Regions from separate parts of the Modestobacter italicus genome, predicted to be linked through region 3. Evidence: riboswitches for the same ligand, from Rfam matches in the RefSeq annotation. Region 3 holds a riboswitch; each other region holds the start of a gene.

Region 1 (6,062 bases), 2.4 Mb from region 3:
GACGAGCAGCCCACCACGGTGCTGCCGCAGGCCACCCTCGAGCAGCCGTCGGTCACCACCGCGCCGGCCACCCGCCGCGCGCGGCTGTGGCACCACGTCCCCTCCCGGGTCGGCCGCGCCCGCACCTCGACGGTGGTGATCGGCTGCCTGTTCGTGCTGCTGCTGGGCCTCAACACCGCGCTGCCGCGGGACGAGGGCAGCACCGTGCCGGTGACCACCTCGGACGGCCGGACCATCCAGGTGCCCCGGTCCTACGTGCCCAGCGACCCGGCGCCGGCCCCCACCCCCGCCCCGACCGCCCCGGCGACCACCTCCGCGCCGGCCAGCTCGGCACCGACGGCGACGATGACCCGGCCTCCCCGCACCAGCGCCACCCCGACCGAGCCGGACGAGGACGAGGCGACGACCGCGCCGTCGACCACCCCCGACGAGCCGGGCGAGGAGGCCCCCCGCAGCTCGAGCACCCCGAGCGCCACGAGCACGCCGACGAGCCGGGCGCCCTCGTCGACCAGCCGCGCCCCCGCGTCCACCCGCGCACCGGCGACGACGGCCGCCCCGACGTCGGCCGAGCCGACCGGCTGACCGCGGCTCAGAACGAGGTGACGACGGCGATCCCCGGCTCCCGGCCGACCGCGGCCAGCGCCGCGCCCGCGTCGTCCAGCCCCAGCCGGCGGGTCACCAGCAGCTCGGGGTGCAGCCGCCCGGCCTCGATCAGCGACAGCATCGCCGGGTAGTCGGCGGCGGCCATGCCGTGGCTGCCGAGCACCGCCAGCTCGCCGGCGATCACCAGCTCCATCGGCACCTCCGGTCGGCCCACCGCCGGCGGCAGCAGCCCGACCTGCACGTGCCGGCCGCGCCGGCGGAGGCTGCGGATGGAGTTCAGGCAGGTCACGGCCGCGCCGAGGGCGTCCAGGGAGACGTGCGCGCCGCCGCCGGTGAGCTCGGCGACCGCGGCCGGGACGTCGCCCGCCCCGTCGACGAGGTGCTCCGCGCCGCACGCCGCGGCCAGCTCCAGCGCGCCCGGCGAGACGTCGACGGCGACCACCCGCGCGCCGGCCGCGACCGCCACCTGGACGGCGGACAGCCCCACCCCGCCGCAGCCGTGCACGGCGACCCACTCGCCGGGGACCACCCGGCCGACGCCGGTGACCGCGCGGAACGCGGTCGCGAACCGGCAGCCCAGGCCGGCGGCGGTGGCGAACGGCATGCCCTCGGGCAGGGCGACCAGGTTGACGTCGGCGGCGTCCAGCGCGACCAGCTCGGCCAGCGAGCCCCAGTGGGTGAAGCCGGGCTGGGTCTGGTCGAGGCACACCTGACCGGCGCCCTCGCGGCACGGCGGGCAGTGCCCGCAGGCGCAGACGAACGGCACGGTCACCCGGTCGCCGACCGACCAGCTGCGCACCCGCTCCCCGACCGCGGCGACGGTGCCGGCCAGCTCGTGACCGGGGACGTGCGGCAGGACGACGTCCGGGTCGTGGCCGGACCAGCCGTGCCAGTCGCTGCGGCAGATGCCGCTGGCGCCCACCTGCACGACCACGCCGTCCGGGGCCGGCCGCGGTTCCGGCACCGAGCGGACCGTGAGGGGACCACCGAACTCCTCGAACACCAGCGCGCGCACGGGGCAGAGCCTGCCTGGTGCCGCCGCGGGGGCGGCAGGCAGGCTGGCGGCGTGGACGACCTCGCTGCGCTGCGCCGGTCCTGCGACCGGGCGCTGACCGGGCACGGCCCGCAGACCGCTGCCGACCTGCTCGCGACGATCCCGCCGGACACCGCGGTGGACCGCTACGGCGACGGCGGCGTGGTCGCCGAGCTGGAGGAGGAGGTCGCCGACGTCCTCGGCCAGCCGGCGGCGGTCTACCTGCCCAGCGGGATCATGGCGCAGCAGGCCGCGCTGCGGGTGCACGCCGAGCACCGGGGGCGCCGGGCGGTGGTCTACCACCCGCAGTGCCACCTGGAGGTGCACGAGGGGCGGGCGTTGGAGCGGCTGCAGGGGCTGGTCGGCCGCCCGGCCGGCGAGCGGGACCGGCTGCTGCTGCGCGAGGACCTGGACGCCGTCGCCGAGCACCCGGCGGCGCTGCTGGTCGAGCTGCCGCAGCGCGACCTGGGCGGGCAGCTCCCGCCGTGGGACGACCTGGTCGCCCAGGCGACCTGGGCGCGCGAGCGCGGCGCCGCCGCCCACCTGGACGGCGCCCGGCTGTGGGAGGCCGCCGCCGGGTACGGCCGCCCGCCGGCCGAGGTCGCCGCGCTGTTCGACACCACCTACGTGAGCTTCTACAAGGGCATCGGCGCGCTGGCCGGCAGCGCGCTGGCCGGGCCGGCCGAGGTGGTCGCCGAGGCCCGCGAGTGGCGGCGCCGGCTGGGCGGCACGCTGTTCGGGCTCTGGCCGGGCGCGGCCTCCGCGCTGAGCTGCCTGCGCCGGCGGCTGCCGCTGTTCCCCGGCTACCTGGAGCGGGCCCGGGAGGTCGCCACCGCGGTGCGGGACCTGCCCGGCGTCACCGTCGTCCCGGACCCGCCGCAGACGCCGATGCTGCACCTGCTGCTCCGCACCGACGCCGACCGGTTCGCCGCGGCGGCCCGCACGCTGGCCGAGGGCGGGCTGTGGACCTGGGAGCGGGCGGCGCCGACCGCCGACCCGGGGGTGGTCCGGGTCGAGCTGCCGGTCGGCGACGCCACCACGGCCCTGCCGATCGAGGAGGTCCGGACGGCCATCGGGCTGCTGGCGGGCGGCCAGGGGTGACTTGCGCAGCAGCCCGGCCGTCGTCCTAAGATCGTCCTGGCTCACGAGAGGCAGCGACAAGCACCTGGCTGGCTGCCCGGCAACCTCAACTCCGTCTGAGGTGCTCCAGGGGAAGAGCTGGCTGGACGGCGCCCGCCGTCCGGCAAGGACGGAGCCCTCCGCGCTGTGGGTGCTCCGGCGACCCAGGAGGTACTCAGCGCATGACCGAGCCCAGCGGCTGGAGCTTCGAGACCCGGCAGATCCACGCCGGCGCCGCCCCCGACCCGACCACCGGCGCCCGGGCGCTGCCCATCTACGCCACGACCAGCTACCAGTTCCGCGACAGCCAGCACGCCGCGGACCTCTTCGCGCTGGCCGAGATGGGCAACATCTACACCCGGATCATGAACCCGACGCAGGACGCGCTGGAGCAGCGCGTGGCCTCGCTCGAGGGCGGCGTCGCGGCGCTGGCGGTGGCCAGCGGCCAGGCCGCCGAGACGCTGGCGATCCTGAACATCGCCGAGGCCGGCAGCCACGTCGTCGCCTCCGCCTCGCTGTACGGCGGCACGTACAACCTGCTGCACCACTCGCTGCCCAAGCTGGGCGTCCAGGTCTCCTTCGTCGAGGACCCCGACGACCCGGAGAACTGGCAGTCGCTGGTGCAGGAGAACACCAAGGCCTTCTACGCCGAGACCATCGGCAACCCGAAGGGCGACGTCCTGGACATCTCGGCGGTGTCGGAGGTCGCGCACCGCAACGGCGTCCCGCTGATCGTCGACAACACGATCGCCACGCCGTTCCTGATCCGGCCGATCGAGCACGGCGCCGACATCGTGGTCCACTCCGCCACCAAGTACCTGGGCGGGCACGGCACGGCGATCGCCGGGATCATCGTCGACTCCGGCAACTTCGCCTGGACCGGCGGGAAGTTCCCCGGCTTCACCACCCCGGACCCGACGTACCACGGCGTCGTCTACGCCGACCTCGGTGCGCCGGCGTACGCGCTCAAGGCCCGGGTGCAGCTGCTGCGCGACCTCGGCCCGGCGATCTCCCCGTTCAACGCCTGGCTGGTCGTCCAGGGCATCGAGACGCTGTCGCTGCGGATGGAGCGGCACGTCGCCAACGCCCAGCGGGTGGCCGAGTGGCTGGAGTCCCACGACGAGGTCGAGTCGGTGCACTACGCCGGCCTGGCGTCCTCGCCCTGGCACGCCGCCCAGCAGAAGTACGCGCCGAAGGGCGCCGGTGCGGTGCTCGCGTTCGACATCCGCGGCGGCATCGAGGCCGGCAAGCGCTTCGTCGAGGGGCTGGAGCTGCACAGCCACGTGGCCAACATCGGCGACGTGCGCAGCCTGGTCATCCACCCGGCGTCCACGACGCACTCGCAGCTGACCGCCGACGAGCAGCTGACCACCGGCGTCACCCCGGGGCTGGTGCGGCTGGCGGTGGGCCTGGAGGGCATCGAGGACATCCTGGCCGACCTGGAGTCCGGCTTCCGGGCCGCCAAGGGGTCCTGAGGTGCCCGGGCCCCGGGGGGCGGCTCCGGCTGCCCCCGGGGCCCGGACCGGCGGCTGGCTCCCCGGCGACCCGGTGGGCGACCGGCAGTTCGTGGAGCTGGGGCCCCTGGCGCTGGAGCGCGGCGGCTCCCTGCCGTCGGTGCGGGTCGCCTACGAGACGTGGGGGACCCTCGCGCCCGACGCGGGCAACGCGGTGCTGGTGGAGCACGCGCTCACCGGCGACAGCCACGTCGTCGGCCCCGCCGGGCCCGGGCACGCCACGGCCGGCTGGTGGCCGTCGCTGATCGGCCCGGGCGCCCCGCTGGACACCGACCGGCTGTTCGTCGTCTGCGCCAACGTGCTCGGCGGCTGCCAGGGCACGACCGGGCCCTCGTCGGCCGCGCCGGACGGGGGCCCGTGGGGCTCCCGGTTCCCCGAGGTCACCATCGCCGACCAGGTGGCGGTCGAGGCGGCGCTGTCCGACGCCCTGGGCATCGGCCGGTGGCAGGCGGTGCTCGGCGGCTCGATGGGCGGGATGCGCGCGCTGGAGTGGGCGGTCTCCCGGCCCGAGCGGGTCGCCGGGCTGTTCTTCCTCGCCTCGGGGGCGGTGGCCAGCGCCGACCAGATCGGCACCCAGACCACCCAGCAGACCGCCGTGCGCAGCGACCCGGCCTGGGCCGGTGGCGACTACGCCCCCGGGCCCGGGCCGGTGACCGGCCTCGGCATCGCCCGGCGGATCGCCCACCTGACCTACCGCAGCGGCCTGGAGCTCGACGCGCGGTTCGGGACGACGGTGCAGGACGACGGCCGGTTCGCCGTGGCCTCCTACCTGGACCACCACGCCGCCAAGCTGGCCGCGCGGTTCGACGCCGGCAGCTACGTGGTGCTGACCGAGGCGATGAACAGCTGGGACGTCGGCCGCGGCCGGGGTGGCGTGGCGGCGGCGCTGGCCCGGGTCACCGCCCGGTCGGTGGTGGCCGGCATCGACTCCGACCGGCTCTACCCGCCGGTGCAGCAGCAGCAGGTGGCCGAGGGTCTCGGCGTCCCGCTGCGGCTCATCTTCTCGCCCTACGGCCACGACGGCTTCCTGCTGGAGACCGCAGAGGTCGGCGCGCTGGTCCGGGAACTGCTCCCGTCCTGAGAGGGTCCCGGCTGGTGGGCCCCGCGTGGCAGCCCGGTGCCCCGTCGCATACCGTCGGCCGCACGCGGTGCTCAGTCTGACGTAGCGCGGTCCCCCGTCGTCGCCGGTCGTGCCGGCCAACCCCGGAGCAGCCCGGGACCAGCAGAGAGAACAGATGACCGCATCCACCCTGGAGGGCTCCACGCCTCCCCCCGCCCGCGGACCTCGTCCCGAGCGAGCTCGTGACCGGTCGGTCAGCGTCTACGCCGAGCTGTCGCAGCAGGTCAAGGACGCCGGGCTGCTCAACCGCCGCCGTCCGTACTACGTCGTCTCGATCGCGCTGACCGTCGCCGCGTTCGCCGGCGTCTGGGCTGCGGTCGTCGCCGTCGGGGACTCGTGGTGGCAGCTGGCGCTGGCCGTCCTGCTCTCCCTGGTGTGCACCCAGTTCGGCTTCCTCGGCCACGACACCGCGCACCGCCAGGCGTTCGGCTCGCACCGGGTCAACGAGTGGTCGGCGCGCGTGCTGTCCTGCGGGTTCGCCGGCATCGGCTACGGCTGGTGGATGCAGAAGCACAACCGGCACCACAACGCCCCCAACCAGATGGGCAAGGACCCCGACATCGTCTCGGAGGTGCTCGCCTTCACCCCGGACGACGCCGCCGAGCGGACCACCGGCCTGCGCGGCTGGTTCACCCGCCGCCAGGGCTGGGCGTTCTTCCCGCTGCTGTGCTTC
Region 2 (6,062 bases), 1.3 Mb from region 3:
TGACCGACGAGATCTTCGAGTTGACGACCAGGATGTACGGGTCGTCGAGCACGGTCTCCATGCGGTCGGTGTCGGTCACGAAGTACGCCGACAGGTGACCCTTGTCGAAGCGCATGCCCTCGGTGAGCTCGAGCTCGAGGCCGAAGGTGTTGCTCTCCTCGACGGTGATGACACCTTCCTTGCCGACCTTGTCCATCGCCTCGGCGATGAGCTCGCCGATGGCCGGGTCCGCGGCGGAGATCGAGGCGGTGGCCGCGATCTGCTCCTTGGTCTCGACGTCCTTGGCGGTCGACAGCAGGTACTCGGAGACCGAGGCGACGGCCTTCTCGATGCCCTTCTTCAGGGCCATCGGGTTGGCGCCGGCGGCGACGTTGCGCAGCCCCTCGCGGACGAGGGCCTGGGCGAGCACGGTGGCGGTGGTGGTGCCGTCACCCGCGACGTCGTCGGTCTTCTTGGCGACCTCCTTGACGAGCTCGGCCCCGATCTTCTCCCAGGGGTCCTCGAGCTCGATCTCCTTGGCGATGCTCACACCGTCGTTGGTGATGGTGGGAGCGCCCCACTTCTTCTCGAGCACGACGTTCCGGCCACGGGGGCCGAGGGTCACCTTGACGGCGTCGGCGAGGGTGTTCATGCCCCGCTCGAGGCCACGGCGCGCCTCTTCGTTGAACGCGATCATCTTGGCCATGTGGTGATGTCCTCCATGCGTGGATCGCTGGCACGGTCAGGTCCGGCGCCCGCGACGGACGACACCGGTTGCGTGCGCCTCCTGCGGCGCACGACCAGTGCCTCACCGTTCCGACCTGGTTGGCACTCAGGTACCCCGAGTGCCAACGAGAAGTCTGGCACTCGGCCTGTGCGAGTGCAAGAACGGGGGGTCGGGACGGCTTGTTCCCGGGCCTGCGGACCCCCGGGAACGCGACGAGGCCCGGCCCCCCGAAGGGGACCGGGCCTCGTGGTGCGAACCGCTCAGACGGCCTGGACCGCGTCGGCCTGCGGACCCTTCTCGCCCTGGACGACCTCGAAGCTGACCCGCTGGCCCTCTTCGAGGCTCTTGTACCCGTCCATCTGGATGGCCGAGTAGTGGACGAAGACATCCTGCCCGCCGTCGACGGCGATGAAGCCGAAGCCCTTCTCGGCGTTGAACCACTTCACGGTGCCCTGTGCCACGTGTGCTCCCACGTTCGTGCGTGCGGACGGCACCTCTTGATCGAGGGGCCGGGGTCTCGCTCTCCCGCCCGTCGACACGAACGTGGAACTCGAACCGCGCGGAACGGTACAGGACGCAAGAGCCCAGGTCACCGGTCCTGTCCGCCGGGTCTCACCCGGTGTGGTAGGGCCTTCCTCAGCCGATGAGACCGGCCTCGCGCAGCGACCGCAGCGAGGGCTGGACCCGGTGCGAGGGGCCGACGACGTCGAGCAGCGGGTCGAGGGTCTTGAGGCCCTCACCGGTGTTCAGCACGACGGTCTCCAGCGTCGGGTCGAGCAGCCCGCCCTCGACCAGCTTGCGCAGCACCGCGGTGGTGACCCCGCCTGCCGTCTCGGCGAAGACGCCGGTCGTGCGGGCCAGGTCGCGGATGCCGGCGACGATCTCGTCGTCCCCGACCCGGGCGACCGACCCGCCGGTGCGCCGGACGGCGTCCAGCGCGTAGGGGCCGTCGGCGGGGTTGCCGATGTTGAGCGACTTGGCGATCCCGGTCGGCTTGACCGGCTTCACGACGTCCCAGCCGTTGTCGAACGCGGTGGCGATCGGGTCGCAGCCGGCGGACTGGGCGCCGAAGACCTTCCAGCCGGTGTCCTCGACGATGCCTGCGGCGACCAGCTCGCGCCACGCCTTGTCGACCTTGGTGAGCAGCGAGCCCGACGCCATCGGGATGACCACCTGAGCCGGGATCCGCCAGCCGAGCTGCTCGGCGATCTCGTAGCCCATCGTCTTGGAGCCCTCGGCGTAGTAGGGCCGGACGTTCTGGTTGACGAAGGCGGTGTCCTCGAACTCGTCGGTCTCGGCGAGCTCGCTGGTCAGCCGGTTGACGTCGTCGTAGGAGCCGTCGACGGCGATCAACGCCTGCCCGTACACCGCGGACTGGACGATCTTGCCCGGCTCCAGGTCGCTGGGGACGAAGACGAAGGAGGGCAGCCCCATCCGGGCGGCGTGCGCCGCGACGGAGTTGGCCAGGTTGCCGGTCGAGGCGCAGGCGATCTTGGCGTAGCCGAAGCCCTTGGCCGCGGTCGCGGCCAGGCTGACCACCCGGTCCTTGAAGGAGTGGGTGGGGTTGGCCGAGTCGTCCTTGACCCAGAGCCCGCCGGTGATGCCGAGCTCGGCGGCCAGCCGGTCGGCCCGCACCAGCGGCGTCATGCCCGGGTCGAGGGTGACCCGGTCGGCCGGGTCGTGGCCGACGGGCAGCAGCGCGGCGTAGCGCCAGATGTTCTGCGGCCCGGCCTCGATCTGCTGGCGGGTCACCGCACGCATGACCTCGGGGTCGTAGTCGACCTCCAGCGGGCCGAAGCACTCGGCGCAGGCGTGCTCGGCGATGAGGCCGAAGGTGGCGCCGCAGTTGCGGCAGACCAGCCCGCGGGCGGGGTTCGGTGGGACCGGCCCGCCTTCGGTGACGTCTGCCTGGGCGGAACCGGGAGCGGTCATGGTCATACGACGACTACCTCCTCATCTTCCCCGCGCCGGGCCGTCGAGCCGCGCGGGACGGATGTGGCACCTTCCGTGCGCAGGACTGCGCACGGCGGTTGCCGGGGCTTCATCGGGCCGTGTCCCTCTGCCCCTCTGGATGAGTGGAACGCCGCGAGCCTACCCGGGGCGGTGGGGCGGACCCCGAACCGGCCAGGATGGACGGGTGGCTGCCCGCATCGTCTACACCGACCTGGACGGCACGATGGTCGGCCCCCGGGGCTCGTTCTGGCACACCGCCGGCCGTGCCCTCACCCCGACCCCGGCCGAGGCCCTCCTGGAGCTGCACCGGGCCGGCGTCGCCCTCGTGCTGGTCAGCGGCCGGACGCACGCGCAGCTGGTGGAGGCCGCGCGGATCTTCGCCGCCGACGGTGCCATCTCCGAGCTGGGGTCGCTGGTCAGCTGGTCCGGTGGCCGGGAGACCCACCTGCTCACCGGCGACCTGCCCGAGCGGTACGCCGGCCGGACGCCGATGCAGGTGATGGCCGAGCTCGGCGTGGTCGAGGCGCTGACCGCCGCGCACCCCGGCCGGCTGGAGTGGCACGAGCCCTGGCACACCGCGCACTCGGCCGACGCGCTGCTGCGCGGCCGGGTCGACGCCGCCGCCGTCGACCGGTGGCTGGCCGAGCGCGGCTGGGGCTGGCTGACGATGAACGACAACGGCGCCGTCCCGGCGACCCCGCGGATGACCCTGGACGACGACGCGCTGCCCCCGCACGTCTACCACCTCATGCCGCGCGGGATCTCCAAGGGAGCGGCGATCACCTGGGACCTCGCCCGCCGCGGGCTGACCGCGGACGACGCCGTCGCGGTGGGCGACAGCGTCAGCGACCTGGAGATGGCCCCGGCGGTCCGCCGGCTGTGGGTCACCGCCAACGGCGCGGCCGTCACCGGCATGGGCGAGCTGCTGGCCGCCGTCCCGAACGCCTCGGTGACCGACCACCCCATGGGCGAGGGCTGGGCCCAGGCGGTGCTCGCCTCGCTCTAGTGGAGTGCCACGGGCGCGTTCTCCGCGCCGTGGCACTCCGCTAGGAGGTGACGTCCTTGCGGGCGAAGTGGCGGAAGGCGAGCGCGGTGAACAGCGCCGACCAGGCCAGCCCCTGGACGACGCCGCGGAACAGGTCACCGGAGTCGACCGGGGTCTGCAGCAGGTCGGTCCAGGCCAGGCTGAACGCGGTGGGGAACCAGTCGCGGATGTCGCCCAGCTGCTCGACGGCCTCGAGCACCGCGAACACCACCGTGGTGAACACCGCGCCGCCGACCGCGGCCAGCGGGGCGTCGGTGACCGTGGACAGCCAGAACGCCAGCGTGCCGACGACGAGCAGGTGGACGGCGAGGAAGCCGACCATCCCGGCCAGCCGGACCAGCGCCGTCCGCTGCTCCAGCCCGATGCCCACCGGCGTCTGGACGTCGCCGAAGCCGTAGGCGATCCCGCCGGCGACGACCGCGACGACGACCAGCAGGACCATCGCGCCGACCGACATCACCAGCGCGGCCAGCCACTTCTGCCGGAGCAGCCGGGCGCGCGGCACCGGGGTGGCCAGCGCGTACCGCAGCGACCCCCACGACGCCTCGCTGGCGACGGTGTCGCCGAAGAACAGCGCGAAGACCACCACCAGGAAGAAGCCGGAGGTCGCGAACAGCACGAACAGCGTCAGGTTGAGCCCGCTCGCCGTCGCGACGTCGACCAGGTTGACCCGGCTGTTGGCCTCGGCCTCCTCCGCGCCGCCCAGCGCCAGGGCGCCGATCAGGACCAGCGGCAGGACGGCCATCAGCACCAGGACGCCGATGGTCCGGCGCCGCTTGAACTGCCGGCGGAGCTCGACCCCCAGCCGCAGGGTGCGCTCGGGCCGGTACCCGGCGGCGGCTCCGGTGGACGACGTCACGACTCCCCCACCAGCGACAGGAACGCGTCCTCGAGACGACGGCGCGGGGTGAGCTGGTCGACCGCCACGCCGACGGTGACCAGCGCGGTCAGCGCCTGCGCCCGGCCGACCGGCCCGAGGTCGACGACCAGCCCCTCGTCGGTGCGCTCGACCGGACCGGCGCCGGGGAGACCGGCGAGGACCTCGACCGCGCGGTCGGCGTCGCGCTCGTCGGCCAGGCCGATGAGCACCGCTCCCCCGGTGCCGACGATCTCCTCGACGGTGCCCTGGGCGATCTTGCGGCCCTTGGCCATGACGACGACGTGGCTGCAGGTCTGCTCGATCTCGGCCAGCAGGTGGCTGGAGACGATCACCGTGCGGCCGGTGTCGGCGTAGGAGCGGAGCACGTCGCGCATCGCGTGGATCTGCGGCGGGTCCAGCCCGTTGGTCGGCTCGTCGAGGACCAGCAGGTCGGGCAGGCCGAGCATCGCCTGGGCGATCGCCACCCGCTGGCGCATGCCCTGGCTGTAGCTGCGCACCCGCTTGTCGATGGCGGTGCCGAGCCCGGCGACCTCGATCGCCTCCTCCATGTGCGCGTCCGCGCGCGGGCGACCGGTCGCGGCCCAGTACAGGTCGAGGTTGTCCCGGCCGGACAGGTGCGGCAGCAGGCCGGTGCCCTCGACGAACGACCCCAGCCGGGAGAGCACCGGGGCACCGGGCCGTGCCGCGTGCCCGAAGACCTCGATCCGGCCCTCCGTCGGGCGGATGAGCCCCATCAGCATCCGCAGCGAGGTGGTCTTCCCGGCGCCGTTCGGCCCGAGGAGGCCGAGGACCTGGCCGCGGCGCACCTCGAAGGAGAGGTCCCGGACGGCGACGAACCCGTCCTTGTAGGCCTTGGTGACGCCGGTGAAGCGCAGCGGCACGTCCTCCCCGTCGGGCGAGGTCACCGCCAGCCGGCGGCCCCGCCGGCGGGCGAGCAGCCGGGCGGCCAGCCAGCCGAGCAGCGCGAGGGCGGCGAGCACCGCGAGCAGCACCCACCAGCGGGCCGAGCCGGCGGTGGCCTGGGTCTGGCCGGGGACCTCGGGGACGGCCAGCGAGGTGCCCGCGGCCAGGCCGACGCTGTCGACGGCCGCGTCCGCGGGCAGCGCGTACGCCTGGTCGGTCGAGGAGACCAGCAGCCGCATGGTGTGCCCGACCTCGAAGCGGTGCACGATCGCCGGCAGCGTCACCGCGACCTCGGTCGGCGCGCTCGGGTCGGCGGACAGCCCGGTCAGCGCCAGCGGGGCGACCAGGCCGCTGGGCAGCGTCAGCGACCCGTCCGGGCCGACGTCGTAGAGCTTGGCGAACAGCGTCGCCGTCCCGGCCGGGGCGGCGACCTGCAGGGTGACCGTCGGTGCGCCGACGACGTCGACGGCGTCGGTGAGCTCGGCGCTGTCGAAGGCGGCGTACTGGCCGGGGATCTCCAGCGTGGTGCCGCCCAGCGCGGCGGTCACCCCGCCGAGGCCGGGCAGCGTCGACAG
Region 3 (6,062 bases):
GCGCGTCGGCGGCGTTGGCGTAGTAGTCCAGCGTCGCGGGCTCCAGGCCGGCCGCCTCGTTGGCCTTGTTCCAGTCGAGCAGGATCCGCTCCTGGTTGGTGCCCGAGCCGACGGCGAGCGTCAGGCCGGCGACGTCCTTCGCCTCGGCGATGGACAGGTCGCTGTCCGGGGCGGCGGTGAACGCCATGATCCCCTGCCGGTAGGTGGCGAAGTCGAACAGCTGCAGCCGCTCGGCGTTGACGCCGACGTTGCTGAACACCGCCTCGACGTCACCGCTCTGCACCGACAGCGGCCACTGCTCCCAGGAGATGTTGCGGACGTCGAGCTCCAGGCCCAGGGACTCGGCGACCAGCGAGGCGATGTCGACCTCGCTGCCGACCACGGTGCTGTTGTCGTCGGCGAGGAAGGCCAGCGGCGGGTCGCCGGCGCCGACGATGCCGACGGTCAGCTTGCCGTCCGCGGCGATCGGGGCGGGGACGAGCGCCGCGGCGTCCGGGTCCTCGTCGGTGCTGACCCGGTCGGCCTGCTCGGGGCTCGTGTCGACGACGAGTGCCTGGCTGGCGCCGGCGGCACCGGTGTCGGCCTGCTGCTCGGCCTCGATGTCGGCGGAGCTGCTGCACGCCGACAGCAGCAGCGCGGCGGCCACGGGCAGGACGGCGAGGGTGGTGCGGGCGCGCGACATGGGGGTACCTCTCGATCAGGTTGGGGGGGCTCAGGAACCGAGGCCGGGCGGGTTGGTCAGTGACTGGTCGACCGCCTCGGCGCCCAGGCCCCAGCGGTCGAGGACCTCGGCGTAGCTGCCGTCGGCGATGGCGCCGTTGATCGCGGCGGTGAAGGCCTCCGCCAGCCCGTTGCCCTTGGCCGTCGCGACGGCGATGTTCGCGGTGTCCGGCCAGCCGCCGTTGACCGTGCCGGCGACCGCGACGTCGTCCGGGCTGGTCGCCGCGCTGTAGGCGGCGGTCGCGTTGGGGCCGACGTAGGTGTCCAGCCGCCCGGACTGCAGGGCGAGGACCGCGTCGTTGTAGGACTCGTAGTAGTCGATCGTCACCGGTTCGAGGCCGGCGTCGGTGTTCTCTCGGTCCCAGGCCAGCAGGATCTGCTCCTGGTTGGTGCCCGAGGAGACCCCGACGGTGAGCCCGGCGATGTCGGCCGCCTCGTCGATCTCCAGGTCGCTGCCGGCCTGGACCAGCCAGCCGAGCTGGTCGACACGGTAGGAGGAGAAGTCGAACAGCTGCTTGCGCTCCTCGGTCACCGTGACGTTGGAGATGGTGGCGTCGACCTCGCCGGACTGGGTGGCCAGCGGCCAGTTCGACCAGTCGTTGACGACCAGTTCCAGGTCGAGCCCGAGGGCGTCGGCGACCAGCGTGGCGATGTCGGTCTCGCTGCCGATCACCGTGCTGTTGTCGTCGGCGTAGAAGGCCAGCGGGACGGCGCCCTGGGTGACCGAGACCCGCAGCGTCCCGTCCGGGAACGCGCCGGCCGGCAGCAGGTCGACGGCGTCCTGGTTCAGCTCGGTGTGCACCCGGTCCTGGTCGGGGCCGGTGTCCACCACCAGGGCGCCGGCGGGCTCGTCGGCCGCGGCGCTCTCGATCTCGGTCGAGCTGGTGCACGCCCCGAGGGCCAGCGCGGACACAGCGGCCAGGACGGCGACGAGCGGGGCTCGTCGGGTACGTGCGGTCATGGGGTTCCTTCTCCTGTGAGGGGCGCACGGGCGCGCGCCATCGCCGGGCGGCGCAGGTGCGCCGTCCGAGACCGGTGGGGGGTGGGGCTTCTAGAGGACTCGCGCGAGGAAGGCGCGGGTGCGGTCGTGCTGCGGGGCGTCGAGCACCTGCTCGGGCGGGCCCTGCTCGACCACCCGGCCGTCGTCCATGAAGACGACCTGGTCGGCCACCCGGCGGGCGAAGCCGATCTCGTGGGTGACGACGATCATCGTGGTGCCGGTGCTCGCGAGGCCCTCGATCACCGAGAGCACCTCGCCGACCAGCTCCGGGTCCAGCGCCGACGTCGGCTCGTCGAACAGCAGGACGGCGGGGCGCATGGCCAGCGCCCGGGCGATGGCGACCCGCTGCTGCTGCCCGCCGGACAGCTGCCGGGGGTAGGCCTTCTCCCGGTCGCCGAGCCCGACCCGGGCCAGCAGCTCGCGGGCCTCGGCCTCCACCTCGCGGCGCTCGCGGCCCTGGGCGGACACCGGCGCCTCGACCACGTTCTCCAGCGCCGTGAGGTGCGGGAACAGGTTGAACGACTGGAAGACGAAGCCGAAGCGGGTGCGCTGCCGCAGCACGTCCTTCTCGTGCAGCTCGTGCAGCCTGTCGCCCTTGCGGCGGTAGCCCACCAGCTCGCCGTCCAGCGCGATGAAGCCGCGGTCGACCTTCTCCAGGTGGTTGATGCTGCGCAGCAGCGTCGACTTGCCCGAGCCCGACGGGCCGAGGACGACGGTCACCGTGCCCGGCTCGACCACCAGGTCGACGCCGTGCAGCACCTCGGTGCCGGCGTAGGACTTGTGCACGCCGTGCACCTCGACCCGGCCGGGACCGACCCCGACGGCGGTCATCGGGTGGCTCCGCGCGCGGCGCCGAAGCGGGCCAGGACGCCGGTCAGCTCCGCGCGGACCCGCTGCAGGGGTGTCGGCGGCAGCGTGCGCACCGCGCCCCGGGCGTAGTGCCGTTCCACGTAGTACTGGACGACGGTGACCACCGTGGTGAGCACGACGTACCAGATCGCGGCCACGACGAGCATCGGCAGCACCCGCTGGGTCCGGCCGTAGATGACGCTCACCGTGTAGAACAGCTCGCCCAGCGCCAGCACGTAGACGATCGAGGTGCCCTTGAACAGGCCGATCACCTCGTTGACCGCCGTCGGCACGATGGTGCGCATCGCCTGCGGCAGCACGATCCGGGTGGTCTGCCGGCGCCGCGGGATGCCCAGCGACGCGGCCGCCTCGTGCTGGCCCTGGTCGACCGAGAGGATGCCGGCCCGGACGATCTCCGCCGAGTAGGCGGCCTGGTGCAGGCCCAGCCCGAGCACCGCGGCGCCGAACTTGTCGATCAGCGAGAGGGTCTGCACGCTGGCGAAGGACGGGCCGAACGGGATGCCGACGTCCAGGTGCTGGTAGAGGTAGGCGAGGTTGTACCAGAGCAGCAGCTGGAGGATCAGCGGCACCGAGCGGAACACCCAGGTGTAGCCCCAGCTCACCGCCTGCAGCAGCGGCGAGCGGCTCAGCCGCATCAGCGCCAGCACCGTGCCCAGCGCGAAGCCGAGCACCGCGGTGATCGCGGTCAGCTCGATCGTGGTGAGCACGCCGCGGACGATCGACTCCTCGGTGAGGTAGGCGCCGACGACGTCCCACTCCCACCGCGGGTTCGTGATCAGGCTGTTGACCACCATCGCGAGCAGGACGGCGACGACGGCGGTCGCGACCCAGCGGCCGGGGTGCCGGGCCGGCACCACCCGCAGCTGGTCGTAGGGGGTGCCCGAGCTGGTGACGGGCCGGGTGTCGAGCGTGGTCACGGGAGGTCCTTCTCGAAGGCGTAGAGGCGCTGCTCGACCGGCAGCGCGCGCAGCGCGTCGGTGTCGGTGGGGCGGGGGACGGCCGGGTCGAACAGCGGTGCCCAGCCGGCGGCGAGGTACAGGTCGCGCGCTTCCGGCTGGCGCGGTCCGGTGGTCAGGTACATCCGGGCGTAACCGGCCGCGGCGGCCCCCTGCTCGAGCAGCGCGAGCACCCGGCGGGCCAGCCCGCGGCGGCGGTGCGACCCGGCGGTCCACATCCGCTTCACCTCGGCGGCGCCCGACGGGTGCCGCATGAACGCGCCGCCGGCGACCGCGACGCCGTCCTCGACCAGCAGCAGGAACTCGCCGTCCGGCGGCAGGAACGCCGCGGCCGGGTAGCGGGTCAGCTCCTCGGACGCGCCGCCGAACAGGTCGCCGTAGCGGGTGTCGTACTCGACGGCGAGGTCGGCGAACAGCGGCGCGGCCAGCGGGTCGTCGAGGTGCACGCGCACCACCTGGAGGGCGTGCGGGGACAGGGACGTGGACATGCGGGAGGAGCTCCTGTGCGGAGGCGCGCGCCGACGAGGGCGCGCGGAGGTGGGACGGGAGGGCTGCGGGTCAGCGACAGAGCGCGCTGTCGGTGCGCAGCAGGTCCACGGTCGGCCGGCCGACCAGGTCGGTGGCGGCGGCACGGATGCCGGTCTGTCCCACGGGTGCTGCTCCTCGTTCGTCCCCTCGGGAGGGGAGGCCTCTGCTTGCCGGGCGCGGACGCGCACGGCCAGGTCGTCACCCGGGGCACCCCGTCGCAGGGAGGGTTGCCGGCCAGCGAGCCGGGGCTTGTCGCTGGCGCTCAGGACCTGGCAGGGACGATAGGGGCACACCCGGCGACGCGTCAATTACGATCGACTTGATAGACATTGTGAGCCTCTGCACTCGCCGGAGGGGAACAGCCCGCCCCCCGGACGCGGTTGCGCCAGTCACCCGGACACCGGAAGGAGACGCACGTGCCCCGCACCCCGCTGGTCTGCCGCCGGCACGTCGACCTCCTGCGCACGGCGAGCGCGCAGTGTCAGCGCACGGTCGGAACCCCGCGTCCCTGACCCTCCGCTCCCCGGAGTCCGCATGCCCGCCGCACCCCCGCACACCCCCGCCGGCCCGTCGATCGCCGTGGTCGGCGCCGGCCCCACCGCCATCGGCCTGCTCGAGCGGCTGGTCGCCAGCGCGCCCGAGCTGAGCGGCCCCGGCCGCCTGCAGGTGCACCTCGTCGACCCGCACCCGCCGGGCGGCGGCCGGGTGTGGCGCGCGGCCCAGCCCTCGCTGCTCTGGGCCAACTCGCTGGCCGCCGACGTCACGGTGCTGCCCGACGCGTCGGTGACCGTCGACGGCCCGGTGGGCGAGGGCACCACGCTGTGGCAGTGGGTGGAGGCGGTGGGCCGGCACCTGCCCGAGGGCGACCCGGTGGGTGAGGAAGCGCGGGCGGTGACGCCGACGTCCTTCCCGTCCCGGCCGCTGGTGAACGCCTACCTGGGCTGGGTGCTGGCCGAGGTGGTCGCGGCGGCCCGCCCGTGGGCCGACGTGCACCTGCACGAGGACACCGTGGTCGACGTCCGGGTGCGCGCCGAGGGCGTCGACGTGGAGCTCGCCGACGGTCGGGTGCTCCCCGCCGACCTGGCCGTGCTCGCCCAGGGCCACCTCGACGCGCACGCCACCGCCGCCGAGCGCGCCGTCGCCGAGCGCGCGGCCGGCGCGGGGCTCTGCTACCTCCCGACCGGCTACACCGCCGACCTCGACCTCGACCGGCTCGCGCCGGGGGAGGACGTGCTCGTCCGCGGCGCCGGGCTGGCCTTCATCGACCTCATGGTGCTGCTGACCAGCGGACGCGGCGGCCGCTTCGAGCCGGCGGGCGACGGGCTGCGCTACCTCCCCTCCGGCCAGGAGCCGGTGCTGCACGTCGGGTCCCGGCGCGGCGTGCCCTACCGGGCCAAGCTGGGCTACGTCTGGCCCGGGCCGCCGGTGCCGCTGCGGTTCTTCACCCCCGAGGCGCTGGACGCCGATCGGGAGCTCGACCTGCGCGCCGACCTGGCGCCGGTGATCGCCCGCGAGCTCGGCTGGGCGCACTACACCGAGCTGTTCCGCGCCCACCCCGAGCGCACCGCGCTGCCCTGGGCCGAGTTCGCCGACGCGTACGTGGCCGGGGGAGACCTGACCGCCCTGGTCGCGGCCGCCGTCCCCGACCCGGCCGACCGGTTCGACCTCGCGGCCCGGGACCGGCCGCTGGCCGGGGCCCGGTTCGGTACCGCCGCCGAGCTGCAGGAGGCGGTGCGCGGGCTGGTGCGGGCCGACCTGACCCGCTCGGCGGACCCGGCGCACAGCACCGACGCCGCCGTCTTCACCGCCCTGCTGTTCTGCCACGGCACGATCGCCGGGCTGGTCGCCGCCGGGCGGCTGACGCCGCGGTCGGAGGCCGAGGACGTCGCCGGCTGGTGGATGAACCTGTTCAGCTACCTGGCCAGCGGACCGCCGGCGCCGCGGCTGGCCGAGCTGCTCGCGCTGTCGGAGGCCGGCGTGGTCCGGTT

What was found. Region 3 has a riboswitch for S-adenosylmethionine ahead of MODMU_RS10395 (GNAT family N-acetyltransferase). Riboswitches for the same ligand answer to the same signal wherever they lie in the genome.
Region 1: linked by a shared signal. The riboswitch ahead of MODMU_RS25235 (bifunctional o-acetylhomoserine/o-acetylserine sulfhydrylase) and the one ahead of MODMU_RS10395 (GNAT family N-acetyltransferase) in region 3 are both predicted to bind S-adenosylmethionine.
Region 2: linked by a shared signal. The riboswitch ahead of thrC (threonine synthase) and the one ahead of MODMU_RS10395 (GNAT family N-acetyltransferase) in region 3 are both predicted to bind S-adenosylmethionine.

Annotation. Positions count from the first base shown of each region.
Region 1 covers NC_017955.1:5,306,483-5,312,544, forward strand. Annotated here, with positions in the region: gene MODMU_RS28835 (RodZ family helix-turn-helix domain-containing protein) at 1-582, shown strand, start outside; gene MODMU_RS25225 (zinc-binding dehydrogenase) at 590-1,618, opposite strand; gene MODMU_RS25230 (threonine aldolase family protein) at 1,670-2,737, shown strand; SAM riboswitch class IV at 2,777-2,892, shown strand; gene MODMU_RS25235 (bifunctional o-acetylhomoserine/o-acetylserine sulfhydrylase) at 2,938-4,230, shown strand; gene metX (homoserine O-acetyltransferase MetX) at 4,232-5,350, shown strand; gene MODMU_RS25245 (fatty acid desaturase family protein) at 5,505-6,062, shown strand, end outside.
Region 2 covers NC_017955.1:774,924-780,985, reverse strand. Annotated here, with positions in the region: gene groL (chaperonin GroEL) at 1-685, opposite strand, end outside; gene MODMU_RS03770 (cold-shock protein) at 967-1,167, opposite strand; gene thrC (threonine synthase) at 1,343-2,638, opposite strand; SAM riboswitch class I at 2,657-2,784, opposite strand; gene MODMU_RS03760 (HAD family hydrolase) at 2,844-3,665, shown strand; gene MODMU_RS03755 (ABC transporter permease) at 3,706-4,563, opposite strand; gene MODMU_RS03750 (alpha/beta fold hydrolase) at 4,560-6,062, opposite strand, start outside.
Region 3 covers NC_017955.1:2,104,128-2,110,189, forward strand. Annotated here, with positions in the region: gene MODMU_RS10375 (ABC transporter substrate-binding protein) at 1-682, opposite strand, end outside; gene MODMU_RS10380 (ABC transporter substrate-binding protein) at 713-1,681, opposite strand; gene MODMU_RS10385 (amino acid ABC transporter ATP-binding protein) at 1,772-2,551, opposite strand; gene MODMU_RS10390 (amino acid ABC transporter permease) at 2,548-3,507, opposite strand; gene MODMU_RS10395 (GNAT family N-acetyltransferase) at 3,504-4,034, opposite strand; SAM riboswitch class IV at 4,233-4,344, opposite strand; gene MODMU_RS30020 (FAD/NAD(P)-binding protein) at 4,609-6,062, shown strand, end outside.